2 linked regions of the Nisaea sediminum genome follow. The protein of the gene in region 2 interacts with the protein of the main gene of each other region in a pairwise test. Links are inferred from orthologs where the notes say so. Each region holds a gene or a part of one and is shown on either strand. Other genes may lie near its edges. The genes, in order: IG122_RS00325 and IG122_RS17770.

Region 1 (3,420 bases), on a different replicon or contig from region 2:
ACCGCCTCGCCGCGCGGCGAGATCCTCGATATGCGCCGCCGCGCCGCGGGCGAGGTCGAGATACTCCTCATCCGAATACATCTCGATCCAGGCAAGATAGGGATTGCCTTCCCGCCTCGTCAACGGGTCGTTGGCAAGCCGCTGCCCGATCACGCCGTAGCCGACGACGCAGGGCGCAAGCGCCGCATGCAGATCGAGCACGTCGCCCGCCATGCCGCGCTCCAGCACGTAGCGGGTATAGGCCATGCACGCGGGATCTTCGGGAAGCGCCGCCATCTCCACCTCGGAGAGCCCCCAGCCGGCGCAGTATTTGACGTGCAACTCCATCTCGACGTCGAGAATGCCGCTGATCACGGCGGAGGCCGCGCGCATGTCCTCGAGCCGCTCGGACTTGTAGACGGCGAGCCCATAAGCGCGGGCGAAATGGATCAGAAAGAGATAGTCTTGGCCGAGATAGTGCCGGAAGGCCGCTTCCGGCAGCGTGCCGTCCGCCATGCCGGCGACGAAGCGGTGTCCGGTATAGGCCGACCAGGCCTCGGGGGCGGAACGGATCAGGCGATCGAGATAACTTCCCTCCTGAATGAGCGCAGCGCTCATGCCGAGCCGTCCGGCGGCAGGGTGACGACGAGCCCGTCGAGTTCCTCGGTAATGCGGATCTGGCAGCCGAGACGGGAGGTGTCGGAGAGATTGAAAGCGAGATCGAGCATGTCTTCCTCGTCGTCGCTCGGCGCCGGCAGCTTGTCGAACCACTCCGCTGCGACATGAACGTGACAGGTGGCGCAGGCGAGGCATCCCTCGCAGGCCCCTTCGATATCCACATCGTTCTCGCGTGCGATCTGCAGCAGCGTGTATCCGAGCGGGGCATCGACTTCCTGCCGGGTGCCGTCGCGGCCGATGAATGTCATGCGGGGCAAGTTTCTCTCCGTTGCTTTCTCGATCTCAGACGGATCGTTCTGTGTCGGCTGACGCGCGGTTGTACAAATCGCACCATGCGTCGACAAGCCTGTCGACATCTTCGTCAATGCTTTCCCAGCCAAGGGAAACGCGGATTGCCGTTTCGGCATCGGCGGAACCCGGGTCCATGGCGTCGAGCACGTGACTGCGGCGGACCTTTCCGGAAGAGCAGGCGGAGCCCGAACTGACCGCGATGCCGGCAAGATCGAGCGCAATCACCTGGGTTTCGCCGCGCACGCCCGAGAGCGAGACGCAGCTCGTGTTCGGCAACCGCGGCGCCGCGGCGGAAAAGATCCGCGCGCCCGGACCCGCGGCCCGGACCGCGGCCTCGAACCGGTCACGCAGGGCGGCGACGCGATCCCAATCGGCAAGCGTTTCACGGGCGGCTCCGGCTGCCGCGCCGAACCCGACGATTCCGATCTTGTTCTCGGTTCCCGAGCGGCGCCCCTTTTCCTGTCCGCCGCCGGTCTGCACCGCCGCAAGATCCAGTCCTTCGCGGACGTAGAGCGCTCCCACTCCCGCGGGCCCGCCAATCTTGTGCGCGGAAAGCGACAGCAGATCGAGGCCGGCGGCGGTGACGTCGAGCGGAAGCTTCCCGGCCGCCTGCACGGCGTCGCTGTGCAGCAGCGCGCCGAACGTGCGCGTGAGGGCGGCGATCTCCTCTATCGGCTGCAGGGCTCCGGTTTCGTTATTGGCCCACTGCACCGAGACGAGTGTCTCACCTCCATCCGCCTCGAGCGCGGAGCGGAGGGCATCGAGATCAAGGATGCCGTTCGCGTCGACGGGAAGCCGGACCGCGTCCGGCACCGCCGCGAGGACCGCTTCATGCTCGACGGCGCTGGTCACGACCCGTCGGCGGCCCGCGCCTTTGAGTGCCAGCGCAGAGGCCTCTGTTCCGCCGCTCGTAAAGACGATGGTTTGCGGCGCAGCGCCGATCAGAGCGGCGACCTGCGCGCGAGCCTTCTCGATCGCGGCCCGCGCGGTCCGCCCCGGCCCATGCACCGAAGACGGATTGCCGACCGAGCGCATCGCTCCCGACATTGCCTCGACGGCAACGTCCCGAAGCGGCGCGGTCGCATTGTAATCGGCATAGACTGTCGCGGGCATGGAGATCCGGATCCCGGTGAAACGCACAGCCGAGATAGGCAGACGAGGCAATCCCGTCAAGAATCTCCGGAGTTAATTGGGTATTCGCCCCGACACAATATCGTCGACCGTGACCTGATCGAGATATCCGAGGACCTGACGCCCGACCTCCTCCCAAAGCGGTTTCGTCGGATCGTCGGCGCATCCCCTCGTCGCGAACATTCCGTCGTCGTCGCTGTTTCCCCGCACCGGCTGCTCGATCGCAGTCATCACCTCGGAGATCTTGATCTGGTCCGGTTCTATTGCAAGCAGATAGCCGCCCCCCGGCCCTCTGACACTGCGCACGAACCGCGCCTTGCGGAGCTGTGCAAACATCTGTTCGAGATAGGAGACTGAAATTTTCTGTCGCGATGCGATCTCGGCCAACGAGACCGGACGGCCATCGTCGTGTCGCGCAAGATCACATACCGCCATAACGGCATATCGCCCCTTAGTACTGAATTTCACCTTATATGACCCCCGTGCCGAACACGTTACCCATCGCCATGCCCCCAACAACGGCGATCTCTTCAGCAGAACGGGGTCCCATCCGTTCAGTACCCTTGGACGGTCGAACAAAGAACCGTCCGTAGCGTTGCGCCATGCTTCCGTTTCAAAGCAGCAATGCTACACTTGAATTCGGCAGCCTGACTGAGCTAAAGCCAGACTCCGACTGTCAGAATGAGATTACAGCCATCGCGCAATGAAAGTAAACCGGGATAGCGGCGGTTAATTTCCGGGTCGCGGAAAGAAGACTATTGCGACTCTTAGCCCCTTCCCGGAACTGGAAAACCGGCCTGCCGGTGTTGAGGAACGGATCGAATGCCTGAAGTAATCATGAATGGTCCCGAGGGACGTCTCGAAGGACGTTACGTCCACAGCAAGAAAGAGAACGCGCCCATCGCCCTGCTGCTGCATCCGCATCCGCAGCATGGCGGAACCATGAACAACAAGGTCGTCTATTCCCTGTTCCAGAACTTCGTGAATCGCGGTTTCTCGACCCTGCGCTTCAACTTCCGGGGCGTCGGACGAAGCCAGGGCGTGTTCGACCGCGGCGAGGGCGAGCTCAGCGATGCCGCGTCCGCGCTGGACTGGCTGCAGACCTACAATCCGAACGCGCCCTATTGCTGGATCGGTGGCTTCTCCTTCGGCGCCTGGATCGGCATGCAGTTGCTGATGCGCCGGCCGGAGATCACCGGCTTTATCTCCATCGCCCCGCCGGCCAACATGTTCGACTTCAGCTTCCTCGCCCCCTGCCCCTCGTCGGGGCTGATGCTGCACGGCGATTCCGACGATGTCGTCCCGCCGGACTCGGTGAAGAAGCTGGTCGACAAGCTCTCC
Region 2 (16,010 bases):
GTCCGGAATGTGCGGCGCAATTGCAGACGCGGTCTTGAACGAATGTGCAGCGGGTGGGCCAGCCAGGAGACGGGGCGAGTACGCTTTCGCACGGCGTGCGACGGATTGCAGATCGTGGAAGCCTCCGGTTTTCGCCATGCCTTCGCGCCGCACCGTCATGACGAATATGTCATCGGCCTGACCACGCACGGGGTACAGAGTTTCAGCTACCGGCGGGAGGAACGTGCCGCCCTGCCGGGCCAAGCCTTCATCATCCATCCGGATGAGGTGCATGACGGCCGCCCCGGAACCGACGGCGGTTACAGTTACCGCGCCGCCTATGTCTCGCCCGCGCTGATCGGCGAGGCGCTCGGCGGGCGGCCAATCCCCTTTGTTGCAGAGGTCGTCGGCACCCTTCCGGAGCTCGTCGCCGCGATTTCGGAAATGCTCGAACTTGCGGAGGGGGAATCCGGCGAGCCGACCGGTGCCGTCACGCAGCTTGCGGATCTGCTGTTGCGCCTTTCCGGTACGCCGACATCCCGCCTGCCGGACAATCGGGAGACCATGCTCCGGATCCGCGATCATCTGGCGGAGAGCTGGTTCGACGGCATCTCCATGGCGGAGATCGAAGCCGAGCACGGACTCGACCGCTTCACAGTCGCACGGCTGTTCCGGCGCCATTTCGGCATCAGCCCGCACCGCTTCCTGACGCTGCGTCGGCTCGAGAAGGCAAGAGAGATGATCGGCGCCGGAGCGGATCTCGCCGATATTGCGGCCGCGACCGGTTTCGCCGACCAGAGCCACATGACCCGTCAGTTCAAGCAGGCCTTCGGCGTCACGCCCGGCCAGTGGCGGCAGTTGCTGAACTGAGCGCCGGGCCTAATGCCCGCCGCCGCCTCCACCGGCCGCCTGCGGGCGGCGCATCAGCGGGGTTGCCAGCACCAGCAGGAGGAACAGCCCGGTCATCAGGTAGAAGACGTCGCCGAACGCCATCACCGTCGCCTCCCGCCGAACCATGCCCGCCACCTGTTTCAGCGCGGCGCCGTCCGCGAGAGATCCGAGGCTGGCCAGCCCACTGGAGATTTTCCCCAGCGTGTCTTCGGCAACCGAGCTGCCCCAGGTCACATGCTCGCGCAGGCGCAGCAGGTGCAGGTCCGTGCGGTCGTTCAGCACCGTGTTGATGATCGCGAGCCCGACCGCGCCGCCGAAATTCCGCGTGACATTGAAGAGGCCGGAGGCGTTCTTGATCGTCTGCGGCGGCAGGGTGCCGAGGGAAAGGTTGGTGATCGGCACCATGCAGAGCATGAGCGAAACACCGCGCAGGACCTGCGGCAGGAACAGTTCCCAGAAATCCCACTCGGCGGTGATCTTCGAGGCTTCCCAGGTGCCGAGCCCGAAGCCGATGAAGCCGATGGCGATCATCAGCCGCGGGTCGAGCTTGCGCGAGAGCCGACCGGCGATCGGCGCGGTGAAGAACATGCAGAGCCCAGTGACGAACATGGTCTCGCCAATCATCAGCGCGGAGTATTCGCGGATCCGGGAGAGATAGACCGGATAGAGATAGGTCAGCCCGTAGAGCCCGATCCCCATCACGAAGCTAAAGGCGGAGCCGGTCGCGAAATTGCGGTTGGCGAAGGACCTCAGATCGACCACGGGCACGGCAGCCGCGAAGGCGCGCCAAAAAAATCCTGCGCCGGAGATAATGGCGAGAACAGCGAAGAATAAGATCGTGTCATCCTCGAACCAGTCGTTCCCCGGCCCCTCCTCCAGCACGAATTCGAGACTGCCGAGAAACCCCGCCATGAAGATCAGGCCAGACCAGTCGAACCGCTCGAGCAGCGACAGTTCCGGCTCGTCGAAATCGATCAGCGTCACCGCGGCGAAGGAAACCAGGATGCCCGGCACGATGTTCACCAGGAACAGCCAATGCCAGGAGAAGAGCTCGGTCAGATACCCGCCGACAGTCGGGCCGATGGTCGGCGCAAGCGTGGCGACCAGCCCGATGACCGGGCTGATCACATGCTGCTTGCTGCGCGGGAAGACCGTGTAGGCGGTCGCGAAAACGGTCGGGATCATGCCTCCGCCGATGAAACCCTGCAGCGCGCGGTAGACGATCATCTCCTCGATCGAACTCGCGGTCGCGCAGAGGAAACTCATCATGGTGAAGCCGGCGCAGGCGAAGGTGAAGAGCCAGCGCGTCGAGAAAGCCCGGGAGAGGAATCCGGAGAGCGGGATCATCACCACTTCGGCGATCAGGTAGCTGGTCTGGACCCAGGAGATCTCGTCGTTGCTGGAGGAGAGGCCGGCCTGGATCTCGCTCAGCGACGCCGAGACGATCTGGATGTCCAGGATCGCCATGAACATGCCGAAGACCATGCAGACGAAGGCAACAACGTGCCGCGTGGGGATGGGCTCCTCGGCGGCGGGAAGAGCGGCGCTCACGACCGGACCCGCCTCAATCCTTGGCGGCGAGCGCGGGTGACCCTGCCTCGGCTGCCAATGCGCCCGAAGTACTGTCGTTGCGGGTGTCGATCGTCACCTCGACGGACATGCCCGGGCGCAGCATGCGGTTGCCGCCTTGGTCGGTGGCGAAGCGGACCCGGACCGGAAGGCGCTGCACGATCTTGGTGAAGTTGCCGGTCGCGTTCTCCGGCGGCAGCAGGCTGAAGACGGCACCCGAGGCCGGCGAAATGCTTTCTACCCGGCCGCGGAAAACATGGTCCGGATAGGCATCGGCGGTGAAGTTCACCTCCTGCCCGACCGACACACGGGAGAGCTGGGTCTCCTTGAAGTTGGCGTCGATATAGACGTCGTGGATCGGCACAACGGCGGCGATCCGGGTACCGGGCATCAGATACTGCCCGACCTCGACCGCACGGTTGCCGACGACGCCGTCGATTGGCGCCCGGATCACCGTGAAAGTGAGATCGCGCTTTGCCTGGTCAAGCGCGGTGCGCAGTTCGCGGAGAATATGCTCCTCCTCGATGCGTTGCGCGTCGAGCACGCCGCGCCCGGCCCGAGCCGACGCGAGACCGGCCCGGGCGGCCGCGAGGTTCGCCTTGGCGCCGTCGCGGGCGGCGCGGGCATTGTCCAGCGCCTGCCGGCTCGCATGGTTCTTCGCCACCAGCTTGTCCTGACGGACGAACTCCAGCTCCGCACGCTCCAGTTCGACCTTCGCAGCGGCGACCTTGGCTCCGGCCTCCTCGATCTCGGCTTCCTTCGAGACCGTTTCGACATCGAAGCGCGCGATGGTCGCTTCCTGTGTCGCGATCTTGTCCTCGGCGCCCTGGAGCGCCAGACGGTAGTCACCGTCATCCACGCGGGCGATCACGTCGCCCTTCTTCACCGCTTGGTTTTCCTCGACCTCGACGGTTGTGACATAGCCGGAGATCTTGGCGGAGAGCATGCTCATGTCGGCGCCAACATAGGCGTCATCGGTGGAAATCTCGAACCGTCCCCGGGTCCACCATTCGTATCCTTTGTAGCCGCTTCCGGTGAGGACGAGGGTCAGCAGCAGCAACAGGATGAAACGCCGCTTGCGGGACCTGCGGACCTCCGGGAGGCCGCCTTCGAACTTGGAGCTCATGTCGGATGTCGATCTTTATTTTGACTGAACGGTTCGGTCAATGATATGAACTATGTAAATTGACTGAACGGTTCGGTCAACGTGAATCTATTGCCAATACGAAAGAGCGGTGCTTCTTAAGCTATGCTTCCCGTGCTTTCCGCCGGGAAGCACGGCACTTTAAGTTGCGCCGCCGAGGAAACACGACCGATGACAATGTCGCCCCAGCTGCAGGATCTCTCCACGTCGGACGACGGGTTCGCCGACACGCCCAAGCGGCGGGAGATCATCGACGGTGCACGTCAAGTGTTCCGGGCGGAAGGGTTCGACGGCGCCAGCATGGGGCAGATCGCCCAAGCTGCCGGTGTCTCCAAGGGCACGCTCTATGTCTATTTCCAGAGCAAGGAAGACCTCTTCCACGCCCTCGTGGTGAACGACCGGCGCGAGGCCGCCGAGCATATGTTCCAGCTCAAGGAACAAGCGGGGCGGCTGGAAACGCGCGAAATGCTCTGCCAGCTCGGCGAGAGCTTCATCACCATGATGGTCCGGCCGGAGCATATCGCCCTCGTCCGCATGGTCATGGGCGCGGCCGAGAAACTGCCCCATGTCGGCCGCACCTTCTACGAGACCGGTCCTTGCCTCGGCATCCGCCGTGTTTCGGAATATCTCGCCCGCGAGGTGGAGGCCGGGCGGCTGGAGATCGATTGCGAGCTCGACCTCGCCGCCGGTCACTTCCTCAATCTTTGCCAGGGCAACCTGATCAAGCCGCAGTTCTTCTGCTCGGAGAAGCCGCCCTCGAAGGAAGAGATCTCGTCCACGGTCGAAAGCGCGGTCACCGTCTTCCTGCGTGCCTTCGGCCCGTCAGCGGAACACTCCTAGACGTCCGCCCCCGCATAACCGGCGCAGACGATCACGCCGCCCGCACGTTTCGCATAGGTTTTCTTCGGAACGAGAGCGCCCGTCACCGGATCGGGCCACATGTAGAGTGTCCAGGCGCCTGAGGGTTGTAATGCCGTCGCCGCGATGATCTCGCGGATGAAATAGGTACCGTTGCGGTCCCTGCTGCCGGAGACATTGTCTCCTTCCGCCCGCTTATCCGGATGCAGCAGCAACGTGCCGCTCTCGTCCATCACGTAGACATAGAGTCCCTCGTCCGGCCGCACCCAGGCCCGGCGCGGGCTGTCTTCCAAAGCTCCCGGAAATCCGTTGGCCGCGATCGCCGCCGCTGCGGTCTCGACCATCTCGACGACAGCCTCGCGCGTGCCGTAGGCATGCCCGATGCCCGGACAGACCAAGGCCGTCGCAACACCGGCGATCAACGTCAGAACTCTTCGGCGTGTCCGGTCGGTCATCTTTTCTCCCCGGTCAGCGCCTGGATCGCCTGCGCCGTCACCGCCGGATCCTTTGCCCCCCCCCGGAAAACCCCTTTGGTGACGGGCCCGGCCTGCACCCCCCCCCCCGGGCCCGCCGCCTTCGCCACCACCGAGAGGATGCGCTCCGGCGCGGAGTTCCTCCCGCAGCTCCGCTGGCTGCGGGAGGAACTCCGCGCGACGGCCCTCGAACTCGCCTGAACGGTCGAGTGACCTGCTCAGGCGCCCTTGCGGATCACAAACGTGAAGGTGCCGCCGGTCTCGTCTTCGCTGACCAGCTCGTGGCCGGAACTGTTGCAGAAATGCTTGAAGTCGAGGGGCGAGGCCGGGTCCGTTGACTGCACGGAGATCAGCTGGCCCGCCTCAAGGCCTTTGATCGCCTTTCGGGTTTTCAGGACCGGTAGCGGACATTTCAATCCGCTCGCATCCAGCGTCAGCGCCGGTTCGCTCATTTTCATTCGCCTCGCAGATGGACTCATGCGCCGAATATTGGGGCGGAAGCAGGCGCTTGCCAATCCCCGCCTGTTCCGGCCCGCGCCCCGTCGGCCGAGCATCGGCGATTTCACGGATGATCTTGGCCAGCAGGACGTCCGCAAAGCGGGTCTCCTCGTCCGCCACCATGACGAAGGCACCGACGCCGCCTATGATGTCCAGACGGTAGTGCATCTCCAGCGGCATGCCTCCGGGTCCCGGGCGGTTCCCGCCCCGGCTCTTCACAGCGAGCGCGTTCACCGTGATCCCGGCATCGACCGCCCGATCTCTCGCCCAGTCTATCGGGCGGCCACCGATCTGCGGGCCGTCCCCGGACACGTCTATCACCAGGCGCGTGCCCTCGTAGGCATTGCCAAGGATCCTGTCGGTCGAATAGGCGATCGCCTCGCTGATCGAATTGTATCCCCAGGCGGCGCGCGGTGCCGTCATCAGCGCCTCGCCGAATGCGCGAGCATCCTCCGGTCCGGCGATTTCCGACCAGTCGACGATGGTATGCTGGGAGGCGGCATCTCCCCATTCGATATAAGTAACCACAATTTTACCCCGGCGACCCGACGCAATGGCGTCGAGGACCCTCCTGTCGGCGAGCGCATCGGCATACCCTTTGCGCTGCAACCGCAGTTCCTCGTCGTCGATGGAACCGGACCCGTCGGCGGCGAATACCAGCTCCAGGTCGACCGGCTCCGCAAAGCTGGGGGACGCCCAGACGGTCAACAGAGCAAGTGCGAACAACTTCGCCCGGCCACCGGAAAACACGCCATACGCGCGACTTAACATTATTGAAACAAAACGGAATTTATCTGTGGATAACTTTTTTCGCGCTGCGGAACGGTGAGAAGCTTCAAATGCAAGAGATCGCGTTCGCCCCATGTTTACCCGCCCCAAAACATTTCGTTTGCAAAGCGCATCGCCCAATTCGGTTTTAAAAACAAAAGAACGACATTATTCACAAGCCATGCACAGCTTGGCGTTTCGCAGCCTCTCTGAGCACCCGATCCGGGTCAAATAAATTTCCGTTTCCGACAGCCCGGCTCGGCAATAAAAACGCGCGAGCGGCCACAAATCTATAATTGAAATGTGGTCAATCTCCAAGATATGGAGGCGCTTTACTGCACTTGTGCGTCGAACCAGATCTTCCATTGCCGCAACCTTAAATAAAAATCCATTGAATTTTAAACGATTCAATAATGAAAATGGCCACTGGGTCGAAGCTCGATACTGCGCCCGGCGAATTGCACCGGCTGGCCGTCCATCGCCAACTGTGTGACTTCAACGTCAAGTCTGAGCGGCTGCCGCATCCAATAAGGGAAATCGATCCGGAGCACCAGCTGGTCTCCGCCGGCGGCAACACGGTGCAATTCCCTGCGATAACGGTCGGCATCCGCATAAGTCAGAAATCCGCCGGAGACGGACGCCCGGATACGGAATTCTCCGTTCCGCCGGACCGTCACGATGCCGGCGCAGGCGGCCCCGTCAAAGACGCCGGTTTTCGGAGGAAGCACGACCGGCACGCCGCATCCGAGCTGCTCCCGCGGCACGATCTCGACCTGCATCATCGAGCCCGCCCCCACGCTCTCCCGCTCGGGCTCCGCCTCCTGATACCGATTGATTGAACCATAAAGAATTGCGGTCAGTCCGCCCGCGACCGCTATCCCGGCCATGACGGCACTGCGCTTTCGCGGACCTGCCCGCTCCTTCCCGTCAGGGGACGTTTGCCGCGAGGCCCCGAAGAGTGTTTCCGAGATGTCCGGCCCGAGGCAGGCCAAGAGGGCCTGTTCCGGATGATCAACCGGCAGAAGGCTCCAGCCTTCGGTACTGTCCGGGATGTCGCCGGAAGCCGGGAGCACGAAGAAGCCATGGCCAGAAGCGGCCGTCCCTGCCCGCTCAAGTTTTGCCCCGACGTGATCGACCGCTCCGACATTGAGGTCCCTGTCCACCCGGCCGGTTACCAGCAGATCGGTCTCGGCCGGCGCGTCACCTTCGGCGAGGAGATCCTCACGCTTCAGCATGTGTGCGAGAAAAAGTCCGAGTTGCCAGCTCTCGCCACCGTCAATCGCCGCCGACAGATCCGTCCGATAGACCGGATGTCCGGTCAGCCGCTCGACCACGCCGGTCGGCTCGCGCACGAAAGAGTCGTAGTCGGCGCTGACAGGCAACGCAGCGAGAGAGCCGGAGAGACAGAGAGCGGACCGGACCGCCGGATTCTCGGCCGAGATCCGCACCACGCGAACCGCCCCGCGGGTCGTCGCGACGAAAACCCGTACCCGTTTCGTGCCGGCCATCACGTCAGGTAAAGCCTGCTGTCCGGATTGCGGAACGCCCGGAGAAACGGCGCATCGGCATCAAACATGAGCTGAAGCGGCAATGTTTCCGCCTCGGGCAAGACGGCATATTCCGGGCGCGCGCGCGGAGGAATGGCGACGAGCACGCGCGGCAGCCCCGTCTCCGGCCGCACCTGCTCGATCAGCAGATATGTCGGTCCGCCCTCGGCAAGCGACGGCGCCAACCGCAGACGGAAGCCGGCACGTTCGCGCATTTCGAGGCCGCCGCTGCTCGCCGCTGCGGCGGCAGGAAACTCGGCCAGGGCAATCCGGCGGAGCAAGGCTTCCGCCGCCGGGGCAAAATTCGGATCATCGAAAGCGCGGTCCAAAACCGCATCCGCTCCCTCCCCCTCCGGCCGCAACAGACAATGCACCAACTCGGAAAAGCAGATCGCGCCGGCGGCCTCCTTCGTCGCGCCACGCAGGTCCTGCGCCAGTGAGGCTGCGGTAAAGAGCGCCCTGGCTAACGGATCGGCCGCCGTTCCGTCCTCGCCGGTCATGCGTGCTCCCGGTAAAGCGCCGCCAGAGCAGTGGCGAAACGGCGGCAATCCTCGTCGAAAACCTGATCCGGCGAGATCAGGTCAAAGTGCCGGCCGAGCGACTTCAGCAGGTCCTGCAGGCTTTCAGCGCAATCACGAACCAGCGGATCACTGACTTCGGCCGCCTCCAGAATCTCGCGCTCCAGCACCCGGCTTTCCTCGAAACCGCGACGGTTGATCTTGGCGAATGCGCCTCGGGCGGCGCGAAAAAACCCGGCTTCGGGTGCCGTCTCCGGATCGCCGGAGAGCGCATGCTCGATCAATCCTCCGACCACCTGCTCCGGGCGAAGCGGGACCACGTTTCCCTCGAAATGTCCTGGACCGGAAACACTCGACTTGAGGGCCGGCGCCATCTCCGGAAAGAGCGAGACCGCAATCGCCAAAGCTTCCGGTCTTCGGTTCCGGAACAGAATGTACATCAAGGCCTTGCGAATTTTCCGGAGATGCGTTGCGATCGTCCCGTAGCTTGTGACGGCGGTCGCGTATGTCTCTTCCGGCGAGGTGCCGATCAGACCGGCCACCAAATCCTGCCCGGCATGCCCGCTCCGCCGGCGCAGCGCTTGGATGATACGCGCCTGATGCGCGCCGAACACTTCGGCGCGCAGGATTGTCAGCGGCAGAATGCCCGCCGCCTCCCCGGCCTCCAGAACGAGTTCAAGCCGCGCCGCCTCCCGCTTGTTCACCGATTTGAGCCGGTCCGCTGGAGGCGAGGAAAGTTCGCTGAGGATGGCCCGTCTTCCGTCTACGACCTCCAGCGCCTCCAGCACCTGTTCGGGATCGACCTCTCCCTGTTCGCGCGATGGCCCGATCGGTGCGGCGCTTTCAACCGCCCGCCGGACCGCAGCCTCCTTGAGCGCCGTCCGGAGCCGGAAACAGTCGAGAGCGACAGTGCGAAATCCCCTGAAGTCCCCACCGTCGGAATGCAGCGCGCAACGCAGTTCCCAGAACGCGAGGATCGTGCGGTCATCGATGGATTCGGCTGTGGGTCTGCGTCCGTTTCGTTCGGCGAGAAAACCGCATATGACGCCGAACTTCCGCTCGTATTGCTGCGAGGGGAGATGCCGCTTCAGAAACTCGTAGAGGCGTCTGGACAAGGCGTTGGCGAGCGCCTGCGCCTCTCCCCGCCCATGCGGGCCTGCAAGAAATGCCGCGATTTCACCGTCCACCGCCTCGAAACCGAGGGCCGTTACGCAAAAATCGAGCAACGCGGCCAGGAAAGGGATCCGGCCATAGCTGATGCGGAATTCCGGCGAGGCGGTCCGGAGGACAAGCTCGTTCGCTCCGGCACGCACCTCGGACCCGTTTAGGTCGCGCCGCACGGAGGCGATCGACGCCGCTTTGAAGGCCGAAGCGGTCGCTGTACGTACGCCCCAGAGATAACCGATATACCCTCCGCGTCCCGCGATCCGGTCCGCGGCGGAGATCAGGAAGGCGAGTTCCAGCAAAGGCCGGCCATAGGCCCTGGCGGCGACCGTCTGGATAAGGGAGCGGCGCACTCTGGCATCGTAGCGCCGTCCGCCATCGCCCGAGGCTTCGACGACCGCGGCGAGCGCCGAGGCAAGCTCGCCGCTGATCTCCGTTCTCAGGCCAGCTGCTCCACCACCATGCTCAAACACGCGCGCAGCCCCTCAAAATCAGTGAGTAATTTTATATTTTCTCGCCTTATGCGTGCTTATCTTGGGTGATTTCCTAACCGACCGCAACACTCCCGTATGCAGCCGGCTTCCCGCGGATCAGGGCGCGGACAGCTCCAACCGCCGGTTGGCGAGATCGACGGAGACGGACACGCGCTCGCCCAGATCGGCGGCAATCTTTTCGAGCCTCCCGGCAAGCACCGTGAGGTCGAGAGCCGTTCTGTAACCAAACGATACAGGACCGCGCTCATCGCGGCGCCGGATACGCAAGGGCGATGGAGGATCGACGGTCTCCACAGCGAGGATGTCCGCAACCGTCAGGACTTTGTCGAATGGCACGCCGGAAAAGACGAGCTGGACATCAGAGCTCTCCCGCTCGGCAGCAGATACCGCCGCGCCTTTTCCTGCCCTGATCCGGTAGGGGACCATATGGATCTCGACATCTCCGAGCCACGGCGCAGTTGCGAGTTGATGGAAGAATGTTCCGGCGGATGGTGCGTCGCCCGGCAACTGAATGCCTGCTATGGGAGCAAGGCTGCCGAATTCGGGCGGTCGGCCTGCGGCGAGCAAAACGATCAGGGCTTCACGATCGGATGCCGCTCCGGTCCGCGGCGACACGAAATAGCCCGAGGTGCCTCCGACCCGGACCCGCCGTTCCGCCCCTTGGGAAATGCGCAGCACCCGCCCCGCTTCATTCGTGCTGCCCCTTTGCTTTAAGGACAGCCCCACGACCGAACCGTTCGCCGTGCGCGCATAGATGGCCGCCCACCGATCGACCGGCCAGCGTACGAAGCGCAGCTCCGGCACCGCTCCCGACACGAGCTCCGGATCCGCCAGAAAGACAGTTGGATCCGCGTCCTCGGACCGGGCCGGAACCACTCCGAGGAGAACCGCGACCAGAACTCCCCATGCGATGCCGCGGATGTTCATTGCCTCAAGCGCGGCGCGCCGCGACCGCCTCGGCCAGAATACAGAGCAGCTCGAACATGACCGTCGCGCCGGTCAGCGCGGTGATGCCGCTCGGATCGAAAGGCGGCGCGACCTCGACCACGTCCGCGCCGATCAGATTCACCCCGCTCATGCCGCGGACCAGGAGCTGCGCCTCGAGTGCCGTGAAGCCGCCGATCTCCGGCGTCCCGGTTCCCGGCGCATAAGCCGGATCAATGCCGTCGATGTCGAACGTGAAGTAGGTGGGCCCGTTGCCGACGACGCGCCGGGCCTCGGCGATGACCGCCTCCAGTCCCATCGCATGGGCTTCGTGCATCTGGATGACGCGCATCCCGTGCTCGTAGCTGAAGGCCCACTGGTCGCGCCCGTTTATGCCTCCGCGAATGCCGATCTGCACGCAGCGTTCCGGATCGAGCACGCCTTCCTCCACCGCCCGCGAGAACGGTGAGCCGTGGTGGAAGCGGGAGCCGAGATAATCGTCGCCGGTATCGCAATGGGCATCGATCTGGATCAGCCCGACCGGCTGCTTGCGTCCAAGGACCCTCAGGATCGGCAACGTGATCGAATGATCGCCGCCGGCACTGAGCGGCACCGCACCGGTCTCCGCCAGCTTTTCATAGTAGGCCTGAATCTGTTCATGCGCTTGCTCAAGCTGGAACGGCCGCTCGACCACCGCGTCGCCGACATCGGCAATCGAGCAGAGTTCGTAGGGACAGGTTCCCGTTGCTTGGTTGATGGTGCGTATCATGCTGCTCTGATTGCGGATCTCCCGCGGCCCGTGCCGGGCGCCGGGACGATTGGTCACCCCGCCGTCATAGGGAACACCGACCAGCGCAATATCGAGCCCTTCGGCGCTCTGCCGGTAAGGCGTTCGCATGAAGGTCGGCAGACCGGTATAGCGCGGCGCCTGCATCGCCTGAAAATCCTGCTCCGACATGCCCATGAGACCGCTCCTGCGATTGCTTTCGTTCCAGTCTGCGATTGCGCCTGATCGGAATGCAAGTCTGGACCGCCTCTCGGAGCCGGGGCTACTGTCCCCGCTCCCGCCTCGAGACCAAGAGATCGACATGACCACGTATTTTCCCGCCTCCGGCGAATCCTGGGACCGTATCGACCCGCGCGACGCCGGCTTCGACGCCGACGGCCTGAAGGCCGCGAGCGATTTCGCGATAGCCAATGAATCAACGATGGACCGGGACGTCAGGAAGGCGCTCGACAACGATCTGTTCGGCGAACCGGAGGGCCTGCGGGACGTCATCGGCATCACCCGGCCGCGCGAGGACCCGCATGGGCTCATCATCCGCGGCGGCAGGATCGTCCACGAATGGGGGGATACGCGACGCCCGGACATCACCTTCAGCATCGCGAAGAGCTATCTCTCGATCTGCGCAGGCCTGGCGCTCGACGAAGGGCTGATCCCGAGTTTCGACCGCCCGGTGGCGGAATTAGTCGATGATGGCGGCTTCGAGTCCGAGCAGAACCGGGACATCACCTGGGCCCAGCTTCTGCAGCAGACCAGCGAGTGGGAAGGCACGCTCTGGAGCAAGCCGGACTGGATCGACCATAACCGCGATCTCGACGCTGCCGCCGGCGAAGGCACCATGAAGGGTAAGGCGCGCGAGATGCAGAAGCCCGGGACGTTCTGGGAATATAACGACGTCCGCGTGAACCGCCTGGCGCTTGCCCTGCTCCGGGTCTGGAAGAAGCCGCTTCCCGAGGTCCTTAAGGAACGGGTCATGACCCCGATCGGCGCCTCCGCCGACTGGGAATGGCACGGCTACGAGAATTCCTGGGTCGAGATCGGCGGCAAGCGGATCCAGTCGGTCTCCGGCGGCTCGCACTGGGGCGGCGGCATGTTCATCAGCTCGCGCGACCAGGCGCTGACGGGCCTGATGATGGCGCGCGGCGGCGTCTGGAACGGCAAGCGGCTGCTCTCCGAGACCTACATCAACGCCGCGACGACGCCCTGCCCCATCAACAGCGATTACGGCTATCTCTGGTGGCTGAACGGCGCCGGCGGCAGTGCGCCGTCGGCTCCGCGCTACAGCTACTTCGCCAAAGGCAAGGGCTCCAACGTGATCTGGATCGATCCGGAGCTCGATCTTGTTGCTGTCGTGCGCTGGATCGAGCGCGATGCCTTCGACGGTTTCTGCGGGAAGGTCATGGAAGCCCTACACAAGCCGTAAGCATTTTTTAATATTATCAGGGGAGTATGTGCGCGGGTTTGCAGATTATACGGTTCGGCAAGCCGGTCCCGGTCCGCTGATAAAGGCTCTTGAATGCGCGAACGAATTCTCAGGTTCGCAGTACTGGTCATGATGGCGATCGTGGCGGCAACGGCTGCGCACGCAACGGTCTTGCATGACAAACGCATACTCTTCATCAGCTCCTATCACTTGGGATTCCACAGCGTCCCCAAGCAGATCGAAGGGATACGCGCAGGCTTCGACGATTTCCTGAAAGGCGGCACTCAGCCGCTTATCGACGTCGAATTTATGGACACCAAGCGGCTTGGTTCTGCCGTTTACGGGCGGGTGTTCCGGGAGAGCCTTGTCGCCAAACTTGGAGCGGTCGAGCCCTACGACCTTGTGATTGTTGGCGACGACAACGCTTTGGATTTCGCCCTCGAGGAACGGAACGGCCTGATCAAGGGTCTCCCGGTTGTCTTTCACAGCGTCAACAATGTGGCGAAAGCCGCGTCGCTCAATGACGACCCCCAATTTACCGGCGTCGTGGAAGAACTCTCGCTCATCAACACACTAGATTTGATAAAGCGGCTGCTTCCCGGTTCCCGCAAACTTTATGCCATTGGCGATGCGACCCCGACCGGGCGTGTGAACATGAGCCAGCTCACCTCGATCCCGCGGGAACAGATTCCGTTCGAGATCGTCACCCTGTCGCTGGACAAGATGACCCACGAGGATCTGGCCCTGTCGCTGGCGAATCTCGAACCGACCGATCCTGTGCTGCTGGTATCGGCCTACAGGGACTACACAGGTCGATCGCGCTCCCGCTCTCAGATCATGGATATGCTCGCCGTCAATCTGAGAGCTCCGTTTTTCCACCCGATACCGTTTCAACCCGGAGATGGCCCCGTCGGCGGATATGTCGTCAGCCATTTCGAGCAGGGCAAAGCGGCGGCATTGATGGCATCACAGATCCTCAGCGGCACTCCCGTCAAGGATATCCCCGTGCTTCTCAAGAGCCCGAACCGCTACCTCGTCGACATGGATGCGGTGAAACGTTTCGGACTCGAAGAGGATGGCGTTCCCGAGGGGGCGATCCGCTTCAACAACGAAGCGAAATTCGCCGGTCTGGACATTCGCGTTATCTGGGTCGGGGCACTCTTCATCCTGTTTGAGACCGCATTGATCGCGATGCTGGTCATCAACCACCTGTATCGCCGCCGCGCGCGGATCGCTTTGAAGAACAGCGAACGCCGGTTCAGGGATATCGCCGCGATTTCTTCCGACTGGTTCTGGGAGTCGGACCCGGATCTGCGCCTGACCGAACTCTCCGACCGTTTCGAGGCCGTTAGCGGCGAATCTCCGCTTTCGCGCCTCGGCACCTCGCATTTCCAGTATGAGCGGCTGGAATGGAATGCCGGTCGGGAAAACGAATGGAATAATCACCGCGCCCAGATCGACGCTCATGCCCCGTTCCGGAACTTCGAATATGCACGCGTCGGCCCCGACGGCGAACGCCGTTACGAGCGGATCAGCGGCACACCGGTTTTCGACAAAGGCGTTCTGACAGGATATCGAGGTACCGGGACCGACATTACCGGTGAACTCGAGCGCCGCAACCAGCTGCTCGACGCCATCAACGAAGCCGATCTCGCCAACAGAACGAAGAGCGCCTTTCTGGCCAATATGAGCCACGAGCTGCGCACTCCGCTGAACGCGATCATCGGTTTCTCCGAGATTCTAACCGGTCAACTCTTCGGAAAGATGGAGAACGACCGGTATCTCGACTACGCGAAGGACATCAACGAAACCGGCAAGCATCTGCTTACGGTTCTGAACGACTTGCTCGACATCTCTCGCATCGAGGCGGGCTTCGTGAAACTCGACGAAGGCGTGATCGACATCCGCCGGATGCTGAAATCCTGCGCTCGCATGCTGGGCGACCGGGTGGCCGAGGCCAGTCTCGATCTGAAGCTCGATATCCCGGGCGACCTCCCCGCACTCTTCGGAGACGAGACAAGGTTGCGTCAGGTCTTGATCAATCTGCTGATCAATTCGGTGAAGTTCACCCCGCGCGGCGGAACCATCCATATGCGGGCGCTTCTGGCAGATGACGGCGGGATCAACATCGAGGTCGAGGACACCGGCGTCGGCATATCGCCGGAGGATCTGGAGCGTGTGATGGAACCGTTCCAGCAGGCCGAACAGGCGCTTTCAAGGCGCTATGGCGGCGTCGGCCTCGGACTGTCGCTCGCACGCAATCTGACCGAATTGCACGGCGGAACCATCACGCTCATGAGTGAGCAGGGCTCCTGGACGATTATCCGCATCCATCTGCCGGCCGACCGCGTGCGCGCCTATCCCCCCTCCGAGCAACGGGAAAGCGACAGCGCCACGGCGACGGCCTAGCTCACATCCTTGTCAGACCTCAAACCCGGACGATCTTGCCCGGGTTCATGATGTTGTTCGGATCCACCGCCTGCTTCAGCGCGCGCATCAGATTGAGCGCGGCCCCATGCTCCTCCTCGAGATACGGCATCTTGCCGTAGCCGACGCCGTGCTCCCCGGTACAGGTTCCGTCCATCGCCAGTGCCCGGCGGACCATCCGTTCGCTATGTGCCTTCGCCCGGCCCATCTCATCCGGATTCTCGGGATCGATGATGTAGACGAGGTGAAAGTTCCCGTCGCCGACATGGCCGACCAGCGGCGCATACAGCCCGGTTTCCTCGAGATCCGCTTTCGTCTCGCGGATACATTCGGCGAGCCGCGAGACCGGCACGCAGACGTCGGTCGGCCAGCCCTGCGCACCTGGCCGCTGGGCCAGCGCCGCGTAATAGGCATCGTGCCGTGCCTGCCAGAGCACGTTGCGATCCTCGGTCCGTGTCGCCCACTGGAACGAGGAACCGCCGAACTCGGAGGTGATGCCCTCGACCGTCTCCGCCTGCTCCTTCACGCCGGCTTCGCTGCCGTGGAACT

Evidence for each region.
Region 1: the proteins of IG122_RS17770 (region 2) and IG122_RS00325 interact in binary tests that used the Escherichia coli proteins (3 or more experiments, as listed by UniProt). The link is inferred for Nisaea sediminum from one-to-one orthologs.

Annotation. Positions count from the first base shown.
Region 1 is NZ_JACZCQ010000001.1:66,256-69,675, reverse strand. What follows is about bases 1-2,992. They hold IG122_RS00325 (cysteine desulfurase family protein), read right to left. Parts: upstream 2,062-2,992; coding sequence 940-2,061; downstream 1-939. Other genes in these bases: IG122_RS00315 (alpha/beta hydrolase), read left to right, coding at 2,902-2,992; IG122_RS00320 (RrF2 family transcriptional regulator), read right to left, coding at 2,134-2,547; IG122_RS00330 (ferredoxin family 2Fe-2S iron-sulfur cluster binding protein), read right to left, coding at 594-914; tenA (thiaminase II), read right to left, coding at 1-597. Outside these bases: more of IG122_RS00315, read left to right, coding at 2,993-3,420. UniProt on the Escherichia coli protein: Master enzyme that delivers sulfur to a number of partners involved in Fe-S cluster assembly, tRNA modification or cofactor biosynthesis. Catalyzes the removal of elemental sulfur from cysteine to produce alanine.
Region 2 is NZ_JACZCQ010000008.1:85,271-101,280, reverse strand. The notes cover bases 3,750-6,699. They hold IG122_RS17770 (sulfurtransferase TusA family protein), read right to left. Parts: upstream 5,367-6,699; coding sequence 5,133-5,366; downstream 3,750-5,132. Other genes in these bases: IG122_RS17760 (hypothetical protein), read right to left, coding at 6,588-6,699; IG122_RS17765 (DUF1194 domain-containing protein), read right to left, coding at 5,278-6,276; IG122_RS24130 (hypothetical protein), read left to right, coding at 4,972-5,115; IG122_RS17775 (cache domain-containing protein), read right to left, coding at 4,420-4,896; IG122_RS17780 (TetR/AcrR family transcriptional regulator), read left to right, coding at 3,755-4,423. In the rest of the region: IG122_RS17795 (AraC family transcriptional regulator), read left to right, coding at 115-849; IG122_RS17790 (DHA2 family efflux MFS transporter permease subunit), read right to left, coding at 859-2,421; IG122_RS17785 (HlyD family secretion protein), read right to left, coding at 2,435-3,565; more of IG122_RS17760, read right to left, coding at 6,700-7,688; IG122_RS17755 (hypothetical protein), read right to left, coding at 7,688-8,227; IG122_RS17750 (hypothetical protein), read right to left, coding at 8,224-9,882; IG122_RS17745 (hypothetical protein), read right to left, coding at 10,000-10,830; speB (agmatinase), read right to left, coding at 10,835-11,791; IG122_RS17735 (serine hydrolase domain-containing protein), read left to right, coding at 11,916-13,034; IG122_RS17730 (sensor histidine kinase), read left to right, coding at 13,128-15,443; IG122_RS17725 (FAD-binding oxidoreductase), read right to left, coding at 15,463-16,010. UniProt on the Escherichia coli protein: Sulfur carrier protein involved in sulfur trafficking in the cell. Part of a sulfur-relay system required for 2-thiolation during synthesis of 2-thiouridine of the modified wobble base 5-methylaminomethyl-2-thiouridine (mnm(5)s(2)U) in tRNA.